Bacillus pumilus: one gene and its partners. The protein of the gene in region 1 interacts with the protein of each later gene in a pairwise test. Links are inferred from orthologs where the notes say so. Each region holds a gene or a part of one and is shown on either strand. Other genes may lie near its edges.

Region 1 (5,758 bases):
TGGGAAAGTGAAGAAACTGCGTGCGTCTTATTATTTAATGGGCGCTATGCTGGGAAGATTCAAGCAGGCTGTCATTGGGCTGCCAGGAGGGTGCCACTTAGGACCTAGGCCGATCGATCAGCATATCAAAGGCTTTGAAGCACTCGGAGCCGAGGTGACAAACGAACAGGGTGCCATTTATTTGCGCGCTGAAAAATTAGTCGGAGCCCGTATTTACCTTGATGTGGTCAGTGTAGGTGCGACCATCAATATCATGCTGGCAGCCGTACTGGCTGAAGGAAAAACGGTCATTGAAAATGCCGCAAAAGAACCCGAAATTATTGATGTAGCGACACTGCTTGCAAGCATGGGAGCCAAAATCAAAGGTGCGGGTACTGATGTGATTCGAATCGAAGGTGTAGAATCTCTTCATGGCTGTAAGCATTCCATCATCCCTGACCGTATAGAAGCAGGCACATTTTTAATTGCTGGTGCTGCGATGGGAGATGAAGTTGTACTTGATAATGTGATCCCAACTCATTTAGAATCAATTACGGCGAAACTTAGAGAGATGGGGTTCACCATTGAAACGAGCAACGATCAAATGCTGATCGTTGGCAGAAACGAAGGACTCAAGCCTGTCGATATCAAAACCCTTGTGTATCCGGGCTTTCCGACGGACCTTCAGCAGCCGATGACGGCGCTGTTAACAAAGGCGAAAGGCACGAGTGTGGTCACAGATACGATCTACTCAGCCCGCTTTAAGCACATTGACGAATTGCGTCGAATGGGTGCAAACATGAAGGTCGAAGGAAGATCTGCCATTATCACTGGACAAACGCAGCTTCAAGGAGCAAAGGTGAAAGCAAGTGACCTGCGTGCAGGTGCTTGTCTCGTTGTTGCAGGGCTAATGGCAGACGGTGTGACCGAAATCACAGGGCTTGAACATATAGACAGAGGATATAGTTTGCTTGAGAAGAAGCTTGAAGGCTTGGGTGCAACCATCTGGCGTGAAAAGCTGAGTGACCAAGAAATAGAAGAACTTCAAAATTCATAAGGCTTTGACTGTGAGAGGAGATTTGGACAAAAATGGAAAGAAGTTTATCGATGGAACTAGTACGGGTGACAGAAGCAGCCGCATTAAAATCTGCTCGTTGGATGGGAAGAGGATTAAAAGACGAAGCGGATGATGCTGCAACAAGTGCAATGCGTGATGTATTTGATACCATTCCGATGAAAGGAACAGTGGTCATTGGCGAGGGGGAAATGGACGAAGCACCAATGCTTTATATTGGGGAAAAGCTTGGGAACGGATACGGACCTCGCGTGGATGTAGCTGTTGATCCATTAGAAGGAACAAATATTGTGGCAAGTGGCGGCTGGAATGCCTTAGCTGTTATTGCAGTTGCAGATCATGGCAACTTGCTGAATGCACCTGATATGTACATGGATAAGATCGCAGTAGGTCCAGAAGCGGTAGGCTGCATCGACATTGAAGCGCCTGTCATTGACAATCTTCGCGCTGTAGCAAAAGCAAAAAACAAAGATATTGAAGATGTGGTTGCAACGATTTTAAACAGAGATCGACATGAGAAAATCATTGCTGAACTGAGAGAAGCAGGAGCAAGAATCAAACTGATCGATGATGGTGACGTTGCAGGAGCCATTAATACAGCATTTGATCATACAGGTGTTGATATTCTATTTGGTTCAGGCGGAGCGCCCGAAGGTGTCCTTTCTGCTGTTGCGTTAAAGGCACTTGGTGGTGAAATCCACGGAAGGCTTCTTCCTCAAAGTGAAGAAGAACTAAGACGCTGTGAGAAAATGGGGCTAGATGTTGGCAAAGTCCTAAGAATGGAAGACCTCGTGAAAGGCGACGACGCCATTTTTGCAGCGACTGGTGTAACAGACGGTGAGCTATTAAAAGGTGTTCAATTCAAAGGCTCTGTTGGAACAACACATAGCGTTGTTATGCGTGCGAAATCAGGTACAGTTCGTTTCGTAGACGGCAGACATAGCTTAAAGAAAAAACCGAATCTTGTCATTCGTCCGTAATCTGAAAGCGGGTATTTATTACCCGCTTTTCATATAGGTGTCAAATGTATATCATTTTCTTTTTAAAGTTGAATATTCTCTGCAAATGAGGTAAAACTAAAGAGTGCTGCGAAATTTTCTGCGAATTTACTTCTTTTAAGCTTCAACAAGTTTAAATACTGCCGCATCATGACGATATACTCATTATCCTTCTCTATGTTGACAAAGCTCGAGTTCACATTGTTCCTATCTTTACGATAAAACGAGTGGGAGCGTTACCATGAGAGCGAGGTCATTCCATCAAAAACGGAATTAAAAGCTAATCAAATACAATGGTCATGCATTTGTAATGAAATACATTGACTAGAAAAGTGTGGTGTCCATATTGAAAGATGTTTCGATTTCATCTTTGGAAAATATGAAATTAAAAGAGCTGTATGAGCTAGCAAAAAAGTACAAAATCTCTTATTACAGCAAACTAACAAAAAAAGAATTAATCTTTGCCATTTTAAAGGCGAACGCTGAGCAAGAGGATCTCTTATTTATGGAAGGGGTTCTTGAAATTATTCAGTCTGAGGGATTTGGTTTCTTAAGACCAATTAACTACTCCCCAAGTTCTGAAGACATTTATATTTCAGCTTCACAAATCAGACGCTTTGATTTACGAAACGGAGATAAGGTGTCTGGAAAGGTACGACCTCCAAAAGAGAATGAACGCTACTATGGCCTCCTTCATGTCGAAGCGGTAAATGGGGACGACCCAGAATCAGCTAAGGAACGTGTTCACTTTCCTGCACTCACGCCGCTATTCCCTGATCGTCAAATGATTCTTGAAACACAGCCTAATCACCTGTCTACTAGAATTATGGATATGATGGCGCCAGTTGGGTTTGGGCAGCGTGGTTTAATTGTTGCACCGCCTAAGGCTGGGAAAACCATTTTGCTCAAAGAAATTGCCAACAGCATTTCTGAAAATCATCCAGAGTCAGAGCTGATTGTCCTTTTAATTGACGAACGCCCAGAGGAAGTAACAGATATCGAACGTTCTGTTGCAGGGGATGTTGTTAGTTCAACCTTTGACGAAGTACCGGAAAACCACATTAAAGTAGCAGAGCTTGTATTAGAGCGTGCCATGCGTCTTGTCGAACATAAGAAAGATGTCATCATCTTAATGGACAGCATCACAAGGCTTGCTCGTGCGTACAACCTTGTCATCCCGCCAAGCGGCCGAACGCTTTCCGGCGGTATTGATCCAGCGGCTTTCCACCGTCCAAAACGCTTCTTTGGTGCTGCGCGTAACATTGAAGAAGGCGGAAGCTTGACGATTTTAGCCACTGCGCTCGTTGATACGGGATCACGTATGGATGATGTGATTTATGAGGAATTTAAGGGAACGGGGAACATGGAGCTTCATTTGGACCGCTCTCTTGCAGAAAGAAGAATTTTCCCAGCAATCGACATTCGTCGTTCTGGTACGAGAAAAGAAGAACTGCTTGTACCAAAAGAGCATCTTGATCGTTTATGGGCGATGAGAAAATCGATGTCAGATACACCTGACTTTGCTGAGAAGTTCATGCGCAAAATGAGAAAAACAAAGACAAACCAAGAATTTTTCGATATTTTAACGCAAGAATGGAAACAAGCGAACATGTCTGCATCAAGAAGATAGCTTGTTGAAAAAATACATTTGCAATCATAGACTCACACTGTTATAATTTCATCATGTGCGTTTCAGAATTTATTCTGAGATATTAACTCTGTTTCCGAATTGGATTCAGGGCGGAAGGAGATGACAGTAGATGAAAACAGGAATTCATCCTAACTACAAAAAAGCTACAGTCAAATGCGCTTGTGGAAATGAGTTTGAAACTGGATCAGTAAAAGAAGAGGTACGCATCGAGATTTGCTCTGAGTGCCATCCTTTCTATACAGGCCGTCAAAAATTCGCTTCTGCTGATGGACGTGTTGACCGCTTTAACAAAAAATACGGTCTTAAGTAATAATAGATACAATAAACAGGCAGGAATCCGTTCTTGCCTGTTTTTTTACGTGGATTGATGGAACTTTAAAACGGGGGAGAAGACCTTATGTATGTGATGAAACAAAGCGGTTGGCTTGAAGTCATCTGCGGAAGTATGTTTTCTGGAAAGTCGGAAGAATTGATTCGGAGAGCCAAAAGGGCCACCTTTGCCAAACAAGAAGTAAAAATATTCAAACCAGCGATTGATAACCGATATAGTACAAGCTCAGTTGTTTCACATAACGGTTCATCGGTCGATGGGATTGCAGTAGCCTCACCAAAAGACATAATAACGCACATATCAGAAAGAACCGATGTCATTGGCATAGATGAGGTGCAATTTTTTGATGAGACAATCATTGACATTGTCACTCAATTGGCTGATAAAGGTTACCGAGTCATTGTTGCAGGCCTTGATCAAGACTTCAGAGGAGAGCCATTTGGTGTTGTTCCGCATTTAATGGCATGTGCAGAGCTTGTAACAAAACTTCAAGCAGTTTGTTCGGTATGCGGCTCCCCAGCGAGTAGAACACAACGCTTGATCGACGGTAAACCCGCATCCTATGATGATCCCATTATTTTAGTAGGTGCGCAGGAATCATACGAAGCACGATGCAGACATCACCATGAAGTACCAAGACTTGACGTTGGTACAACACTTGACAATTAAAAAAATAGCAAATGCCGCTGTGTTTCGTTTTTTGAGATTTTGGCTGAACACCCATCATTTGTACTTAAATAAATTAAATAACGCTACGAAAAAATTATCTAATTTTCAACGCTTGCGTTTTAGTATAAGCAGGCATAAAATGACTAACTGTAGTGTAAAGCATTTTAACGAAAAGTTCGATTTCTTGTCATAATTTTTTTGATTAAGGATTATTCTCCTTAATCGTTCTTTGAATTAATAGTTCACTTTATTTATATTTTAGAAAGAGGGTAGTTTTTGATGAACAACGTGAAGAAAACAAAAGAAGGGTACCTCGAAACCACTTTGACAGGTAAAGATGTATTATCGATTCCAACGTTGAACAAAGGCGTTGCTTTTTCTGAAGAAGAAAGACAAGAGCTTGGACTAGAAGGCTTACTTCCTCCAACTGTTCTCACTTTAGAACAACAAGCGGAGAGAGCGTACAAGCAATTCCTAGCACAGCCAGATCGTCTTCGTCAAAACGTATACTTAAGTGATTTGCAAAACCGTAACGAAGTATTGTTCTATAAGCTTATATCAGACAAGCTTCGTGAAATGCTTCCTGTTGTGTACACACCAACTGTTGGTGAAGCGATTCAAGAATACAGCCATGAATACAGAAGACCTCATGGTGTCTATCTTTCAATCGAGAACATTGACGGCATTGAGAAAGCATTTGAAAACTTACATGCAACAGCAGGAGATATCGACCTTATCGTAGCAACTGACTCTGAGAGCATTCTTGGAATTGGTGACTGGGGTGTTGGTGGTATCAACATCGCAATTGGTAAATTAGCTGTCTACACGGCTGCTGCAGGTATTGATCCAAGCCGCGTGATTCCAGTCGTATTAGATGTTGGAACAAACAATGAAAAATTATTGAATGATCCATTATACATCGGAAACCATCACAAACGTGTACAAGGTGAAAAATACGAAGAATTCATTGATGCATATGTAAAAGCAGCGCTTAAATTCTTCCCGAAAGCATTGCTTCACTGGGAAGACCTTGGAAACAAAAACGCGCGTAACAT
Region 2 (5,832 bases), 1.2 Mb from region 1 along the record:
CATTTGCTTTATAATACGATTCTATAAGTAAATCATCTGACAGCTTTTTCATACTAGAAACCCATATGATGGGAAAAACACCTCCCCTGAAAAAGTTGGCATAAAACTTGAGGAAAAGACATATCATCATAGGTTGATCGAATGTCTCTGAAGTACCTTTAATCTACCATGAATGGGAAACAAGAACAATCGTTCTGTTATCCACATGGTGAAGTGGATAACTTGTGGGTAGAGTGTTTATAATTGAATGAAAGCGTGATGAAATATAGGTGGATAATGTGTGTAAAATTATCCACAACTGTTGAAGGTCCTCGTCATATGTCGAAAACTTTTTCATTGTATTCGATAGACAGACAAATTGTGATTTGATTCGACACTATCGCTGAAAAACCAATGGAAGAAAGGGTGCAAATTGTGCTAAAGAAGTATTTCTTACCGGATGAATTTGTGAAAAGCATTTTCCACATTTCACCGCAAAAACTAAAAGAACGAAATGTAAAAGGAATTATTACCGATTTAGATAACACACTAGTAGAATGGGATCGTCCAAGTGCGACGCCCCGCTTAATTGAATGGTTTCAAGAAATGAAGGATCACGGGATACAAGTGACGATTGTATCGAACAATAATGAAAAAAGGGTCAAGCTTTTTTCTGAACCAGTTCATATTCCGTTTATTTATAAAGCGAAAAAGCCGATGGGAAGAGCTTTTAATAAGGCCGTCGCTGATATGCAATTGAAAAAAGAAGATGTGGTTGTCATTGGGGATCAGCTCATGACCGATGTTCTAGGCGGGAATCGTCACGGCTTCCATACGATTTTGGTCGTCCCTGTTGCTGCCTCAGACGGATTTATCACTAAGTTTAACAGGCAGATTGAACGCAGAATTTTAGGAGCCTTAAAGCGTAAGGGCCACATTCAGTGGGAGGAAGAGTAATAATGGAAAAGGTTGTTTGTATTGGCTGCGGTGTAGCCATTCAGACGGAAGATAAAGATCAATTAGGATATGCGCCGGCAGCATCTCTATTGAAAGAAGATGTGATCTGTCAGCGCTGTTTTAGGTTAAAGAACTACAATGAAATACAAGATGTTTCTTTAACAGAAGACGACTTTTTAAATATATTGCACAGTATCGGAGAGACAGATTCTCTGATTGTCAAGGTCGTTGATATTTTTGACTTTAACGGAAGCTGGATTAATGGGCTGAGTCGTATTGTCGGTGGTAACCCGATTTTACTCGTCGGCAACAAAGTAGATATTTTACCGAAATCCGTGAAAAAAGATCGTTTAATTCATTGGATGAAACGGGAAGCGAAAGAAAACGGATTGAACCCGATCGATGTTTTCTTAATCAGTGCAAGCAGAGGTCAGGGCGTACCTGAGGTGATGGAAGCGATCGATCATTACCGCGAAGGAAGAAATGTCTATGTCGTCGGCTGTACGAATGTTGGGAAATCCACATTTATCAATCGAATCATCAAAGAAGTATCTGGTAAAGAGAACGTGATCACCACATCCCAATATCCAGGTACAACACTTGATGCCATTGAGATCCCGCTTGATGACGGATCTGCTCTATTTGATACGCCGGGCATTATCAACCGTCATCAAATGGCGCACTATGTCAGTAAAAATGACTTGAAGATCTTAACGCCGAAAAAAGAATTGAAACCGAGAACGTTCCAATTAAATGAAGCTCAAACGCTTTATTTTGGCGGGCTTGCTCGATTTGATTATGTAAAAGGCGGCAGAACGTCATTTGTCTGCTATATGCCAAATGAGCTGAACATACACAGAACAAAGTTAGAGAACGCAGATGATTTATATGAAAAACATGCCGGTGAACTGCTATCACCGCCATCAAAAGAGGGGATGGAAGATTTTCCTCCACTCGTTCCACATACCTTTACCATTGATCAGCCGAAAATGGATATCGTCTTCTCAGGCTTAGGGTGGATCACGGCAAATGATGCAGGTAAGCAAATCAAAGTCTATGCGCCAAAAGGCGTGCATGTGTTTATGAGACGTTCGTTAATTTAAATGTTCAGAGGGGGAGAGACCTTGAAACCTTTATACGGAGTAATCGGTAACCCTGTTGGCCATTCAATGTCTCCGGATATTCATAATGCAGCATTAAAGGATGCTGGAATTGATGGACATTATCATGGCTTTCAAGTAGAAAATGATGACCTGAAAGATGCCATTAGCGGTATGAAAGCCTTAGGAATCAGCGGCTTTAACGTCACTGTTCCGCACAAGGTAGACATCATGCAGTACCTGGACAAAATTGATGTGACAGCTGAACGCCTGCGTGCAGTCAATACGGTGCGGCTCGAAGGAGGTCAGCTCGTCGGGTACAACACAGATGGGGAGGGCTTTCTTCATTCATTGCTTGAAGCCTTGGATCAGCCTTTATCAGAGCTGTCATTTCTAATGATTGGTGCTGGCGGAGCGGCAAATGCGATTTATACGACAATCGCTGACTATGCACCGAAAAGCTTTGATATCACCAATCGTACCATTGAAAAAGCGGAGGCTTTAATTGAAAGTGCAAATGGGAACTTCACTTCTAGTGCCATTACATTAAAGACGGCGGAAGAGCAGCTTGGGGAATATGATGTCATCATCCATACAACCTCAATTGGTATGCACCCGAATGTTGAAGAAACCCCGATTTCTTTAGTAAACGCAAAAAAAAACAGCGGTTGTTTGTGATATTGTGTATAATCCAATAGAAACAAAACTGCTCAGAGAAGCAGCCGGGTTAGGTTTGAAAACAGTAGATGGTGTCGGCATGTTTGTTGGACAAGCAGCTAGAGCCTTTGAACTGTGGACAGGCATCACGCCTGACGCAAGAAAAATGAAGTCAATTGTGATACAGAAATTAGGAGGAACACCATGTTAAAAGGGAAACAAAAACGTTTTTTACGTGCAAAAGCACATCATTTATCACCTATTTTTCAAGTAGGAAAAGGCGGGGTAAATGACAATATGATCAAGCAAATTTCCGAGGCGCTTGAAGTAAGAGAATTGTTAAAGGTCAGCATATTACAAAACTGCGACGAGGACAAAACGGAAGTTGCGAAAGCACTTGTCAAAGGTGCAAAAGCTGAACTTGTTCAAACGATCGGAAATGTGATTGTCCTTTATAAAGAATCAAAGGAAAATAAACAAATTAAGCTGCCGTAAAGGTGGATGTGATATGAAAAAAATAGGGTTGTTTGGCGGTACGTTTGATCCTCCTCATAATGGGCATTTGCTGATGGCAAATGAAGTGCGTTTTCAAGTAGGGCTTGATGAAATTTGGTTTATCCCAAATCACAAGCCTCCTCATAAAACAGACCGGAAGCGAGCAGATAGTCGTCACCGGGTGAAAATGGTGGATGCGGCGATCCAGTCAAATCCACATTTTCGATTGGAGCTCATTGAAATGGAGCGAGAGGGTCCATCTTATACAGTAGATACGGTGGAGCTTTTAAAGAAGCATCATCCTGAAGATGAGTTCTTTTTTATGATTGGAGCGGACATGGTCGAGTATTTGCCAAAATGGCATCGGATAGATGATTTGCTTCAGATGATTACTTTTATTGGGATGAAAAGACCGGGTTATACCCGAAATACGACATATCCTCTTTTATTTGCAGATGTTCCAGCTTTTGATGTATCATCGACATTGATTAGGCAGCGAATCATGCAGGAAAAACCTGTCGATTATTTGATACCGAAAGCTGTTGAGCGTTATATAAAGGAGCATCACTTATATGAATCGTGAAGAAGCATTAAGCTGTGTCAAAGAGCAGTTAACAGAGCATAGATATACACATACACTCGGGGTTATGGAGACAGCTATTTCTTTAGCGGAACGGTTCGGTGCAGATGTGAAAAAAGCAGAGATCGCCGCTATTTTTCATGATTATGCGAAATTTAGACCAAAGGATGAAATGAAGGGGATTATCCAGCAGGAACAGATGAACCCTCTATTGCTGGAATATTCGCCCGAGCTTTGGCATGCCCCGGTTGGTGCCTATTTGGTTAAAAAGGAAGCAGCTATTAACGACCAAGATATTTTAACGGCCATTGAATTTCATACATCAGGCAGACCAAACATGACATTACTTGAAAAGGTCATTTATGTCGCTGATTATATCGAACCAGGACGTCATTTCCCTGGTGTTGAAGAAGTAAGAGAGTTAGCAGAGCAAGATTTAGATAGCGCACTGATTCAGTCACTAAAAAACACGATCAGCTTTTTATTGAAAAAGAACCAGCCAGTCTATCCAGATACGCTTGCGACTTACAACTCACTTGTGCATAAGAACAATTAAGGAGGAATTTGGATGGATTCATCATCAATTTTAAACGTCGCGGCAGGAGCATGCGATGATAAACGGGCTGAGGATATTATTGCCCTTAATATGCAAGGAATCTCACTTGTTGCCGATTATTTTCTCATTTGTCACGGGAACTCTGATAAACAAGTGCAGGCCATTGCAAGAGAAGTAAAACATCTTGCAGAGGAAAGTGGAATCGAAGTGAAGAAGATGGAGGGCTTTGATGAAGCAAGATGGGTATTGATTGATCTTGGTGATGTCATTGCTCATGTGTTCCACAAAGAAGAAAGAGGATACTACAACCTAGAGAAGTTATGGGGAGATGCGCCGAGAGAAACGCTTTCACTTGGCATTAACTCATGATTTATCAAGGGTTTGCAGGTGTGTATGACGAGCTCATGACACATGCACCTTATGATGAATGGGTTCAGTGGATCCAGCAGAATATCAAACCGAATGCTGCCATTATTGATGTTGGCTGTGGAACTGGAGAGATTTCTCTTCGGTTAGCTGAAAAGGGTCACGCAGTCACAGGAATTGACCTCAGTGAAGAAATGCTGGCTTTCGCGCAGCAAAAAGCACAGGCGAAAAAGCAGTCCATTCAATTTTTACATCAAGATATGAGAGAGCTGACGGGTTTTGAGCAAGTCTTTCAAGCGGCGGTTATATGCTGTGATTCCTTGAATTACTTAAAAAACGAAAATGACGTCAAAAAAACCTTTAAAAACATGTTTCAGCTTTTAGAGGCAGATGGGGTTTTACTCTTTGATGTTCATACTCCTTATAAAATGGAAGAGGTATTCCCAGGTTCGACTTATGCCGATCAAGATGAAGAGATCAGCTATATTTGGCAGAGTGATAAAGGGGATGACATGTATTCGGTCATTCACGATTTAAGCTTTTTTGTAAAGGACGGAGACGTGTATCAGCGTTATGATGAGACACATGAACAGCGTACATTTCCATTTGAGACCTATGCGGCGTTCCTTGAGTCCGCTGGCTTTGAACAAATAGAAGTGACCGCTGATTTTACAAATGAAGCGCCCAGGGAATTCGCCGAAAGATATTTCATTTCAGCTAAGAAGCCAAAAACCATCGTTTAATGGAACGATGGTTTTTTAAAACCCTTTTTTCGCTTGTTGCAGAGTTGATTAATTTCTGCGATCATCAGTAAACACACTTGGCGGATATTGATGCGCAACCGCTTCAAGATCTTCATCGAATTTTTCATGGGTGTTTTGAAAAAGGCGGTGGAACATATCTTGAACACCTGCTTCAAGTGCTTTAATCCCTTCACCCGTAACGCCGCCTTTTACACACACTTTGTCTTGTAGTGTCGGAAGGGTATAGACTCTTTTTTCAATCAAACGGCCAAGCCCTACAAGCATATCTTCTGATAAGGTGGTGGCTTCTTCTTTAGAAATATCTGTTTCTTCAACGGCTGCTTCAATCATTTTCTGAACGAGGAAGCTGATAAAGGCAGGACCGCAGCTGACGATATC
Region 3 (5,621 bases), 3.3 Mb from region 1 along the record:
AAGCGCCTTGTTCTTCTTTTTGATCTGCAACTGCTTTAGTAGCAAGAGCAAGGTTACGAACTGGAGCTTGAAGAACGCTAAGCAACATAGATAGTAAGCCTTCGCGAGACGGAAGTTCCGCAAGAGCCTTCACTTCTTCTACAGTCGCTACGTTTCCTTCGATGACACCAGCTTTGATTTCTAAAGCTTCGTGGCTTTTCGCAAATTCGTTGATGATTTTCGCAGGTGCGATAACATCTTCGTTACTGAATGCGATAGCGTTTGGACCTGTTAAGAAATCGTTTAAACCTGTTAGTTCAACTTGTTCAACTGCACGGCGAGTCAAAGTGTTTTTGTAAACTTTGAATTCTACGCCAGCGTCACGAAGCTGTTTACGAAGTTCAGTCACTTCAGAAACTGAAAGACCGCGGTAATCTACAATTACAGTAGACATACTGTCTTTAAATTTAGAAGTAATTTCATCAACGACAACTTTTTTTGTATCGATTGCATTGCTCATGGTTACACCTCCTGTACATTGTTTGTGTAACACTTATACCGATCAGGCCATCACGTTCCTAACGAACGGTTCTCCATATAAAAAGCCTCCATTAAGACATGGAGGCTGTATATACAAGCATACGTTAACGTAAGACTGTGACATATACACCTCGGCGGGTTAATTAAGCCATAAGGCCCCTGCTGTCTACGGTATAAATGGACATATTCTATTTTACAACATTTTGATATTATCAAAATGATTGTGATAAGTCAAGATTTATTTTGCAGAGAAAGAAGATGGATCCACTTTCACACCAGGGCCCATAGTAGATGTAACAGAAACGTTTTTCACGTATACACCTTTAGCCGCTGCAGGTTTTGCTTTAAGGATTGTGTCATAGATTGTTGCAAAGTTCTCAACAAGCTTTTCGTCCTCGAAAGAAACCTTTCCGATTGGCGCGTGGATGTTACCAGCTTTATCAACGCGGTATTCTACTTTACCAGCTTTGATTTCATTGATTGCTTTTTCTACTTCAAATGTAACAGTTCCTGTTTTAGGGTTTGGCATAAGACCTTTTGGTCCAAGTACACGACCGATCTTACCAACTTCACCCATCATGTCAGGTGTTGCAACGATTACATCGAAATCGAACCAGCCTTGTTGGATTTTAGTGATGTAATCAGAATCTCCAACGTAGTCTGCTCCAGCAGCTTCTGCTTCTTTTGCTTTTTCGCCTTTAGCGAACACAAGAACGCGTTGAGTTTTACCAGTTCCGTTAGGAAGTACAACTGCACCGCGGATTTGTTGGTCGTTTTTACGAGGGTCTACGCCCAAACGAAAAGCAACTTCTACAGTCGCATCAAATTTCGCTGTATTTGCTTTTTTTGTAAGAGAAACAGCTTCAGCTACATCATACGCTTTAGTACGTTCGATTAGCTTAGCAGCTTCTACATACTTTTTACCTTTTTTAGCCATTATAAAAATCCTCCTTATGTGGTTTTAGCGGAATAACCTCCCACGAATAAGGGTTGCGAACTTGTCAAAACCAAACTCGCAACCCAACAAGACAATAAATTAATCTTCGATGACAATACCCATACTGCGTGCAGTACCTTCAACCATGCGCATAGCTGATTCAACGCTAGCAGCGTTTAAGTCAGGCATTTTTGTTTCCGCGATTTCGCGTACTTTATCACGCTTAACAGTTGCCACTTTATTACGGTTAGGTTCACCAGAACCAGACTCAATACCAGCTGCTTTTTTAAGTAAAACTGCAGCAGGTGGAGTTTTAGTAATAAATGTAAATGAACGGTCTTCAAAAACCGAAATTTCAACAGGAATGATAAGACCAGCTTGGTCAGCTGTACGAGCATTAAACTCCTTACAGAATCCCATGATATTAACACCGGCTTGACCTAGTGCAGGTCCAACTGGTGGAGCTGGGTTAGCTTTTCCAGCAGGAATTTGCAATTTAACAACTTTAACTACTTTTTTAGCCACGAGACACACCTCCTTAAAGTCCGTGATGTGGTAATAGGGGAATCCCCCTCCCACTCAACAACTTCATTCTTTATATGAATGACGAAATAACTAGCTAGCGATCTTGAGCGAACTCAAGACGTACCTTTGCTATATTACCACTTCTATACACTCATTTCAAGCTCTTTTGAATTACAATTTATCGATCTGCGTGAACTCAAGTTCCACGGGTGTTTCTCTACCAAACATATTAACGAATACTTTGACTTTGCTTTTATCGTAATCAATCTCTTCGATAGAGCCTGTGAAGTTCGCAAATGGTCCGTCGATGACCTTGACTGTTTCTTTCAATTCAAAGTCGATTTCTGTTTTGCGTTCTTCAAGACCCATTCTCTTCAGAATGGTTTCAGCTTCGCCTGGCAAAAGCGCTGTCGGCTTTGAGCCTGATCCAGCTGATCCAACGAATCCTGTGACACCTGGTGTATTACGAACAACATACCAAGAGTCGTCAGTCATCACGATTTCCACTAGGACATAGCCAGGGAATACTTTCTTTTTGACAACTTTTTTCTTACCATTTTTAATATCTGTTTCTTCTTCTTCTGGTACAACAACGCGGAAGATCTTATCTTGCATGCCCATTGATTCAACACGCTTTTCCAAGTTCGCTTTTACTTTGTTTTCATAGCCAGAGTACGTATGCACAACATACCAATTCTTTTCCATTTCGTTCAGGACTATTTAGTCCTTCCCTCCCCACATTTCGTAATGTCTATTTGACGAATCTCGAGTACCGGTAAATATTTTCAAGCAATTGAAAAAACCCGTAAAACGGGTTTTTTGGCAAGTCATATTATGATCTATTATAGCACGTTCAGCAGACCATTATTCAAGTATTAATGAATTAATTCGATTAATTGTGAGATTCCTATATCAAGAAAAGAGAAAAAGATTGCAAAGAATACGACTGTTAAAATAACAGTGATTGTGTAACGAATCATTTCGTTTTTCTTTGGCCAGCTGACCTTCTTCATTTCTTTCCCGACACTTTTTAAGAAACTGATAATACGCATTGTAAAAGACCTCCACAGATTAAAGAACGCAAATCTTACTTCGTTTCTAAATGTGTTTTATGTGAATTACAAGTCTTGCAATATTTCTTAACTTCTAATCTTTCAGCTGCTGAAGCATCACTTTTCATTGTCGTATAATTGCGGCTTCCGCAGTCTTTACAGGCTAGAGTAATCTTTTTCCTCATATTTACACCTATTTTCTCGACATCATTTCCTTAGTACCTTATCACAGTGTCGAAAAAGCTGTCAATATAGGTTTGATTAGAGACTAATCTCGCGAAGCTCTAAATATTTCTCTAATTTTCTCTTTACTCTTTGGAGTGCGTTATCAATTGATTTCACATGACGGTTTAAATCTTCAGAAATCTCTTGATAGGATCTGCCATCAAGGTAAAGCACAAGAACCTTTCTTTCCAGCTCGCTTAGTAGTTCACCCATCTTCATTTCGATATCATCAAATTCTTCTTTGCTAATGATTAAATCTTCTGGGTTAAGCGCTTTAGCACCGGAAATGACGTCCAATAATGTTCTGTCTGATTCTTCATCATATATTGGCTTATCTAATGATACATAGGAATTTAACGGGATATGTTTTTGGCGAGTAGCTGTTTTAATTGCGGTGATAATTTGGCGGGTAATACATAATTCTGCAAAAGCCTTAAATGAAGTAAGCTTGTCCTCTCTGAAATCGCGGATAGACTTATAAAGTCCGATCATCCCCTCTTGGACAATGTCCTCTCGATCCGCTCCAATCAAGAAATAAGATCTTGCTTTTGCACGTACAAAATTGCGGTATTTCGTTATTAAGTAATCTAGCGCATCACTATCTCCGACATGAACCCTTTCAATGACTTGTTCATCTTCCAACTGGCAAAATTGCTCTCTGATGGATTTATCCTTGCTGTTGTTTAGATTCACTTCGATCCCCCCGACCGCACCTAGATAGAAATATTATACATTAATGGTTGAAATATCGTCAAGCTATTCTAGATTCCCACGCCGCCATTTTTCAAACGTTTTCAATACATCTTCTGACAATTCAATCTTGGATGCTGGTTTATCAGAAGTAATCTTTTTGACTCTCGTTTCAATCTTTCGTTCGATCACTTCAATCTCTCTTAAAAGCTCTCGAGCCGACTTTCGAAGAGCTCCTTGTCCAAAGATTGCCCATTGTTCTGTAAAGTCTGAGGTCGCCACATGAATCTGCGTCCGAATATTATTCAAATCCTGGGCAAGCTTTTCAATCCGCTCATCAGCTGTTTCATTCTCTCTCGTAAAGATGACCTCTACTCGGTGATTGATCCGCTTTTTTTCGATTCCTTTGACCATATGGGCATCGAATACAACAATGACTCGATACCCTGTGTATGCTTGATATTCTGCTAAATTTTGAATCAGTATGTCTCTGGCTTCTTCAAAGCTGTTTTCCTTTAAGTGCTGCAGCCGTGGCCAAGCACCTATCATGTTGTATCCATCGACTAAGAGGATGTCCATCTCTATTCTCCTAACGGATAACGTTTTCGATACACTTCATACATCAATAGACTAGCGGCAACTGACGCGTTTAACGAAGTGACCTTTCCGGCCATAGGCAGCTTAATCAGAAAATCACACTTTTCTTTGATCAATCGGCCAATCCCTTTTCCTTCACTGCCAATCACGAGAGCAAGCGGCATCGTGCCATCAAATTGTCTGTAATCCTGTTTGGCAGACGCATCTGTTCCCGCAACCCAGATTCCTCTTTCTTTCATCTCATCAAGAGCTCTTGAAAGGTTGGTGACTTTGGCAACAGGAATATGTTCAATCGCCCCAGTGGATGCTTTGGCAACGGTTGTCGTTAAGCCGACCGCTCTCCTTTTCGGAATCACAATCCCATGTGCACCTACAGCATCTGCTGTACGCATAATGGAACCTAAATTATGCGGGTCTTCAATTTCATCTAAGATAAGAAAAAATGGCTGTTCATTCCGCTGTTCAGCGATTTGATATAGATCGTCCAATTCTGCATATTCATATGCTGCTACTTGTGCAACGATTCCCTGGTGCTGACCTGTTACCATTTGATCAAGCTTTTTCCTCGGAACATACTGAATGGTGATATTTTGTTTTTTTGCGAGTTCAATGACCTGCTGGGCTTGTCCTTTTACAGTGTTTTCTGCCATCCAGAGCTTGTATAACTCCCGATCTGACTTCAGTGTTTCAATCACTGCATTTTTCCCAATCACATAATCATGTTGCTGACTCATTTGTCTTCCTCCCTGACGTTCCGATTTCAATCGCCTGACTAATCAGCTCTTCTAAGCGCTCGTCCTGCTTTTCAATAAATAAATAACCCATGAGCGCTTCAAACGCCGTACTATAACGATACGTTTGAACGTCTGTGTTTTTAGGCACTGTGCCTGATTTTGCATTTCTTCCTCTTTTCAGCACCGCTTCTTCTGCTTCAGTGAAAAAGCCTTGCTGCTGTAGCGTAAATAAAATAGCTGCCTGAGATTTAGCTGAAACAATTTTGCTTGCTCGTTTGTGCAGCTCATTTGGTTTTGTCGCCCCCGTTTGGAGGAGGTGATGCCTCACATAGACTTCAAAAA
Region 4 (5,767 bases), 1.8 Mb from region 1 along the record:
CTTTCGCTTTGAACTCTGCATAAAAATCACGCCAAGGGTTCAATAACGCTTCATCAAATGACATGGTGGCCAGCATGCTTGTACATAACTGGGTCGTGTTTTGCATATCAAGATCATTTAATGTCGCCAAAATATATGCACGTACATAAGGAGCCTTTTCGTTTTTGTATGTTTCCTGATACGACTCAAGCTGCTGACGAAAGCAGACAACTGCGTGCTCATTCATTTTTTGGATGAGCTCTTCCTTGCTTGAAAAATGATAAAGCAGGCCGGCCTTGGTCATATGTGCATGCTCTGCTACCTTCTGAAGGGTAAGCTGACTTAATCCTTCTTTTAAAATCGTACGAGCAGCTGCCTCAAAAATTTGCTCTTTTTTGGTTTTAGACATAAAAAAAACACCTACTTTACTGAACGGTCGGTAAAGTAAATGTTAACCCATGAAAAACTAGTGTGTCAATCGATTCATTTTATGAAAGGTTGTTTTCACTTAAAAGTCATATCTAATAATAAGGGTATGGTCCATATGGCGGGTACGGAGGCGGATAAGGGTACCCATAGCCATAGCCTGGTGCAAGCAGGGACCCAGCAAGTAGTCCTCCAGCAAAACCACCTAAAAATGGAGGTCCAAAAAATCCAGGTCTCCCAAACCCAAATCCAGGTCTTCCAAACCCAGGGCCTCCAAATCCAAATCCAGGTCTTCCAAATCCAAAAGGTCTTCTCATGTCTTCTTGCATAAATGGCGGTGCATCAAAATAATTCATAAAAAAGGCTCCTCTCACATAAAATCACTGTAACTGACATCAGTGTATTCGATTGGCCTATATGTGTTTGGATGAACGCCTATTATAAGGAGGAATGTTAAAAATGGGCCTGTATCCATCTGATTGGGCAAAATGCCCGCCGCATGCTCATGCCTATAAAGCACGAACGGATGTAACAGAAGAGCATTATCATTTAATAGAAGGTATTTCTCAGCCTGTCAATGGGAGCAATACCGATCAGCATACTCATTACTATCGCGGGGTCACCTCTTTTGAGAGAGGGCATTTCCACAGATACTACGGCGTCACAGGGCCTGCGATACCGAGATTAGATGGTACGCACTATCACGAGATTGAGGAAGTCACGTTTTCAGCCTATAACGATTCTGTCCCCATTCCATACGGAGGAGTCGTCTATAGTCCGGACGAAGAGCGGCCGACGCATACGCACCGGTTAAAAGGAAAGACATATGAAGTGGTCGGAAATGAACCACTCGGCTGGTGATAGGCCCTATATAGGAGAGAAAGAGAAGTTATGCTATACTGTAGGCAGTTTGTAAAAGAGAGTGATGTTATGAAAAAAACGAAACAACCAGTGATTGTATTAGTAGGACCGACGGCTGTCGGCAAAACAAAACTGAGCATTCATATAGCCAAAGCATTTAATGGAGAAATTATCAGTGGTGATTCTATGCAGATTTATAAAGGAATGGACATTGGAACAGCTAAAATCACCCCTGAAGAAATGGATGGTGTCCCGCACCACTTAATTGATATTAAAGAGCCAGATGAATCTTTTTCTACAGCTGAATTTCAGCAACTAGTCCGTATGAAAATCAAAGAGATTGCCGCTAGAGGGAAAACACCCATGATTGTCGGCGGAACAGGTTTGTATATCCAATCTGTTTTATATGATTACACATTTACCGATGAGAAAAGTGACCCTGCTTTTAGAGAAGAAATGGCGCTGTTTGAACAGCAGCATGGCTCCCTTCAGCTGCACGAAAAGCTAAAAGCAGTAGACCCTGATGCTGCAAAAGTCATTCATCCGAATAATGTCCGCCGCGTGATCCGGGCGCTGGAAGTGATCCATACAACAGGTCAGAAAATGTCGGAGATGCAAAATGGTCATCAAGAAGTTCCTCTTTATGATACAGCCTTCATTGGGCTCAAAATGGATCGAGAGCTTTTGTACGAGCGCATTCACCAAAGAATTGATATGATGATAGATGAAGGCTTAATTGAGGAAGTGAGCGCACTTTATCAATCTGGCTTGAAGGATTGTCAATCGGTTCAAGCGATTGGTTATAAAGAGTTGTATGCGTATTTTCAAGGTGACTGCTCACTTGATGAAGCTATCCAGCAATTAAAGCAAAATTCCCGTAGATATGCGAAGCGTCAGTTCACGTGGTTCCGTAATAAAATGGATGTCACTTGGTTCGACATGACACCGCCTTGCCACTTTTCAGACAAAAAAGAGGAAATTTTCGCATATATAGCAGGAAAGCTTGGACTTAAAGCGAAACTGTAGTTATCAGAATCAAGGAGGACGAAACATGAAACCGATTAATATTCAGGACCAATTTTTGAATCAAATTCGTAAAGACAATACATTTGTTACAGTATTCTTACTGAATGGCTTTCAGCTTCGCGGTCAAGTGAAAGGCTTTGACAATTTCACGGTGCTGCTTGAAACAGAAGGGAAGCAGCAGCTTATTTATAAACACGCCATTTCTACATTTGCACCTCAAAAGAATGTAAATCTAGAATTAGAATAGGATATGTTCGACCTAATAGCCCCATGCATCTGCGAATAAACCGGCCGGAACCCGCTACGTTTTTTGTCAGTGCAGAGGGGCTATTTTGCATGCCATGAAACTTTTCTGCCTATTCTGCGTATAATCCCTTATTGGATATGAAGAAAGGTGAGGGAAGCGATATGGAAAATGCAGAGCTTGAATTAAGAAGGATTAGAGTGATCCTTCTATTGATTGGGATTGTTGTCTTATTTGGATCATGCGCCATTTCAAACATTGAATCAAGACAGGAAAGCTGGCATAACTATTCTAATCAAGATGATCATGGACATATAGATGGCCTATTACAATCAGCTGTTGCACTAAAAAATAATCACTTTGCTGTTGTGAAAGATGATGAAGTACATGTGTACCGGTTTGATGAAAAAGAGGGAGAACTCACCCTTATTAAAACAAAATACATAGATGAGTGGGACGAAGATTATGATGATGATGACGATTCTGTAGAAGAGTAAGCACGTAAATTTACAAATGAATGTGAAGTCGCTACACTATAATCATGCATCAGACATCTAGACAGAAAAGGATGAGTTCATGACACACAAAATTAAAATTAATCATTGGGAACAAACTTGTGAAGACGACTCCTGTTTTGAATATGGAACAAGCGTTTCTGTAAATGGGAAAGAATTAGTCAGAGAAGCTTCAATCGTCTCTGCGCTTGAAGCGGTGCTAAAAGAATTAGGTGTTGAAGTGGAAATTACAGAAGTGTCAGAAGATTTACAGTGCGATGCCTACAAAAAATAAAACAAAAAGTCTAGTCTACTAAGCGATTTTTTTTCGTGTTATGATAGATTTCGGTTTCAGTTGAATAGAGAGTAGAGCAGTCTATTTTTAGATCCTGTTCTGCTCTATTTATTTGAACGTACGAGTTCGGCTATGAATGTTCGGCCGGGTTGGTTGATTTTTTTCGTTTCGAACATCTATATGTTGTGTTTTGAAAAAACATAGTATACTATATATAGTGAATAACGAAATGATCAACAATACTAAAAACTAGGTCGTGATGGAATTGATTCAAATCGTATTTGATTCAAAAACAGGAAATGTTCAACGCTTTTTGGACAAGACCCCTTTTACAGACAAACGAAAATTGACTGGAGAAGAGTTTTTGGATACGCCGTTTATTCTCGTCACCTTTACGACAGGATTTGGACAAGTCCCTAGTACTACTCAATCCTTTTTAGAGAAAAATGCTCACCTTTTACTAGGTGTAGCGGTGAGTGGAAACAAAGTATGGGGAGATAATTTTGCCAAAAGCGCCGATACGATTTCTAAACAATATCAAGTTCCTATTTTGCACACCTTTGAACTAAGCGGAACAAAAAGGGATGTTGAATTGTTTACACAGGAGGTAGAAAGAATTGTCACAAAATCAGGTTCCAAAGTGGATACAATTAAATAACGAGATTATGATTCAAAAAGAAGGAAAGTTTCAGTTCGATAAGGACAAAGAAGCTGTACATAGTTATTTCGTAGATTATATTAATCAAAACACAGTCTTCTTTCACAACTTAGAAGAGAAGATTGATTACTTAATAGAAAACGACTACTATGAGGAAGAATTTTTAAGACAATACAGCATGGCAGATATTAAAGAGGTATTCGAAGCTGCATATGCGAAGAAATTTAGATTCCCATCATTCATGAGTGCGTTTAAGTTTTACAACGACTACGCACTGAAAACAAATGATAAAAAGAAAATCCTTGAACGCTATGAAGACCGCATTTCAGTTGTAGCGCTTTTCTTTGCGGGCGGAGATAAAGAAAAAGCCCTTGAGTTTGTAGAACTGATGATCAATCAGGAATACCAGCCAAGTACACCAACATTCTTAAACGCTGGACGTAAAAGACGCGGTGAGCTTGTGAGCTGCTTCTTGCTTGAAGTGAATGACTCATTAAACGATATTTCAAGAGCGATTGATATTTCAATGCAGCTTTCAAAATTAGGCGGCGGCGTCAGCTTGAACTTGTCAAAGCTTCGTGCAAAAGGCGAAGCAATTAAAGATGTTGAAAACGCGACAAAAGGTGTCGTCGGCGTGATGAAGCTTCTTGATAATGCATTCAGATATGCAGATCAAATGGGACAAAGACAAGGATCAGGTAGTGCCTACCTTAATATTTTCCACAGAGATATTAATGATTTCTTAGATACAAAAAAAATCTCTGCAGATGAAGATGTGCGTGTGAAAACATTGTCCATCGGTGTCGTCATCCCGGATAAATTTATCGAGCTTGCCAGAGAAGATAAAACAGCTTACACCTTCTATCCGCACACAGTCTATAAAGAATATGGACAGCATCTTGATGAGATGGACATGGAAGAAATGTATGATGAGCTTGTAGAAAACCCGAAAATCAAAAAAGAAAAAGTCAATCCGAGAAAGCTTCTTGAAAAATTGGCTGTTCTTCGCTCAGAATCTGGCTATCCATATATCATGTTCCAAGATAATGTGAATAGAGAGCATGCATTAAACCATATTTCACGAGTGAAATTCTCAAACCTTTGCTCAGAAGTGCTTCAAGCTTCAGAGGTCTCTTCTTACGCGGACTATGATCAAGAAGATGAAATTGGTCTTGATATTTCTTGTAACCTTGGTTCATTAAATATCATGAATGTCATGAAAAACAAATCGATCGAAAAAACGGTCAAACTAGCAACAGACTCACTCACGCTTGTATCTGAAACAACAGATATTCGCAATGCACCGGCTGTTCGAAAAGCGAACAAAGCGATGAAATCAATCGGACTTGGTGCGATGAACCTTCACGGGTATTTGGCTCAAAACCAAATGGCCTATGAAAGTGAAGAAGCAAGAGATTTCGCGAATACGTTCTTTATGATGGTGAACTACTATTCAATTAAACGTTCAAGTGAGCTTGCAAAAGAAAAAGGAGAAACATTCCATCGTTATGAAGGCTCTGGCTACGCAACGGGCGAGTACTTCAATAAATACGTGGAGAATGATTTCACACCAAAAACAGAAAAAGCAGCAGCATTATTTGAAGGCATGCACATTCCAACAAAAGAAGACTGGGCAGCACTCAAAGACTTTGTAGCGGAAAATGGCATGTACCATAGCTACCGCTTATGTATTGCACCAACAGGTTCCATTTCTTATGTGCAATCGGCAACAGCCTCTGTTATGCCAATTATGGAACGTATCGAAGAAAGAACATACGGCAACA

The links.
Region 2: the proteins of rho (region 1) and yhbY interact in binary tests that used the Escherichia coli proteins (3 or more experiments, as listed by UniProt). The link is inferred for Bacillus pumilus from one-to-one orthologs.
Region 3: the proteins of rho (region 1) and nusG interact in binary tests that used the Escherichia coli proteins (3 or more experiments, as listed by UniProt). The link is inferred for Bacillus pumilus from one-to-one orthologs.
Region 4: the proteins of rho (region 1) and hfq interact in binary tests that used the Escherichia coli proteins (3 or more experiments, as listed by UniProt). The link is inferred for Bacillus pumilus from one-to-one orthologs.

Annotation. Positions count from the first base shown.
Region 1 is NZ_LT906438.1:3,462,893-3,468,650, reverse strand. What follows is about bases 1,650-4,540. They hold rho (transcription termination factor Rho), read left to right. Parts: upstream 1,650-2,398; coding sequence 2,399-3,682; downstream 3,683-4,540. Other genes in these bases: CKW02_RS18130 (thymidine kinase), read left to right, coding at 4,101-4,540; rpmE (50S ribosomal protein L31), read left to right, coding at 3,813-4,013; glpX (class II fructose-bisphosphatase), read left to right, coding at 1,650-2,034. In the rest of the region: CKW02_RS18150 (UDP-N-acetylglucosamine 1-carboxyvinyltransferase), read left to right, coding at 1-1,036; more of glpX, read left to right, coding at 1,069-1,649; more of CKW02_RS18130, read left to right, coding at 4,541-4,703; malS (oxaloacetate-decarboxylating malate dehydrogenase), read left to right, coding at 4,983-5,758. UniProt on the Escherichia coli protein: Facilitates transcription termination by a mechanism that involves Rho binding to the nascent RNA, activation of Rho's RNA-dependent ATPase activity, and release of the mRNA from the DNA template.
Region 2 is NZ_LT906438.1:2,309,159-2,314,990, reverse strand. What follows is about bases 1,578-4,542. They hold yhbY (ribosome assembly RNA-binding protein YhbY), read left to right. Parts: upstream 1,578-2,897; coding sequence 2,898-3,188; downstream 3,189-4,542. Other genes in these bases: rsfS (ribosome silencing factor), read left to right, coding at 4,337-4,542; yqeK (bis(5'-nucleosyl)-tetraphosphatase (symmetrical) YqeK), read left to right, coding at 3,761-4,324; CKW02_RS11855 (nicotinate-nucleotide adenylyltransferase), read left to right, coding at 3,202-3,771; yqeH (ribosome biogenesis GTPase YqeH), read left to right, coding at 1,578-2,039. Also shown: CKW02_RS11880 (sporulation histidine kinase inhibitor Sda), read right to left, coding at 1-52; CKW02_RS11875 (YqeG family HAD IIIA-type phosphatase), read left to right, coding at 415-936; more of yqeH, read left to right, coding at 939-1,577; more of rsfS, read left to right, coding at 4,543-4,693; CKW02_RS11840 (class I SAM-dependent DNA methyltransferase), read left to right, coding at 4,690-5,433; late competence protein ComER, read right to left, coding at 5,482-5,832.
Region 3 is NZ_LT906438.1:118,098-123,718, reverse strand. Bases 920-3,673 are described here. They hold nusG (transcription termination/antitermination protein NusG), read right to left. Parts: upstream 2,687-3,673; coding sequence 2,153-2,686; downstream 920-2,152. Other genes in these bases: sigH (RNA polymerase sporulation sigma factor SigH), read right to left, coding at 3,295-3,673; rpmG (50S ribosomal protein L33), read right to left, coding at 3,069-3,218; secE (preprotein translocase subunit SecE), read right to left, coding at 2,857-3,033; rplK (50S ribosomal protein L11), read right to left, coding at 1,556-1,981; rplA (50S ribosomal protein L1), read right to left, coding at 920-1,456. Outside these bases: rplJ (50S ribosomal protein L10), read right to left, coding at 1-499; more of rplA, read right to left, coding at 758-919; more of sigH, read right to left, coding at 3,674-3,951; rae1 (ribosome-dependent mRNA decay endonuclease Rae1/YacP), read right to left, coding at 4,015-4,527; 23S rRNA (guanosine(2251)-2'-O)-methyltransferase RlmB, read right to left, coding at 4,530-5,279; CKW02_RS00630 (Mini-ribonuclease 3), read right to left, coding at 5,263-5,621. UniProt on the Escherichia coli protein: Part of the processive rRNA transcription and antitermination complex (rrnTAC). The complex forms an RNA-chaperone ring around the RNA exit tunnel of RNA polymerase (RNAP).
Region 4 is NZ_LT906438.1:1,702,576-1,708,342, forward strand. Bases 1,029-3,928 are described here. They hold hfq (RNA chaperone Hfq), read left to right. Parts: upstream 1,029-2,317; coding sequence 2,318-2,539; downstream 2,540-3,928. Other genes in these bases: CKW02_RS08550 (YmaF family protein), read left to right, coding at 1,029-1,266; miaA (tRNA (adenosine(37)-N6)-dimethylallyltransferase MiaA), read left to right, coding at 1,336-2,292; CKW02_RS08565 (YmzC family protein), read left to right, coding at 2,701-3,033; CKW02_RS08570 (hypothetical protein), read left to right, coding at 3,113-3,325; nrdI (class Ib ribonucleoside-diphosphate reductase assembly flavoprotein NrdI), read left to right, coding at 3,591-3,928. In the rest of the region: CKW02_RS08540 (TetR/AcrR family transcriptional regulator), read right to left, coding at 1-388; CKW02_RS08545 (hypothetical protein), read right to left, coding at 501-761; more of CKW02_RS08550, read left to right, coding at 865-1,028; more of nrdI, read left to right, coding at 3,929-3,983; nrdE (class 1b ribonucleoside-diphosphate reductase subunit alpha), read left to right, coding at 3,943-5,767. UniProt on the Escherichia coli protein: RNA chaperone that binds small regulatory RNA (sRNAs) and mRNAs to facilitate mRNA translational regulation in response to envelope stress, environmental stress and changes in metabolite concentrations.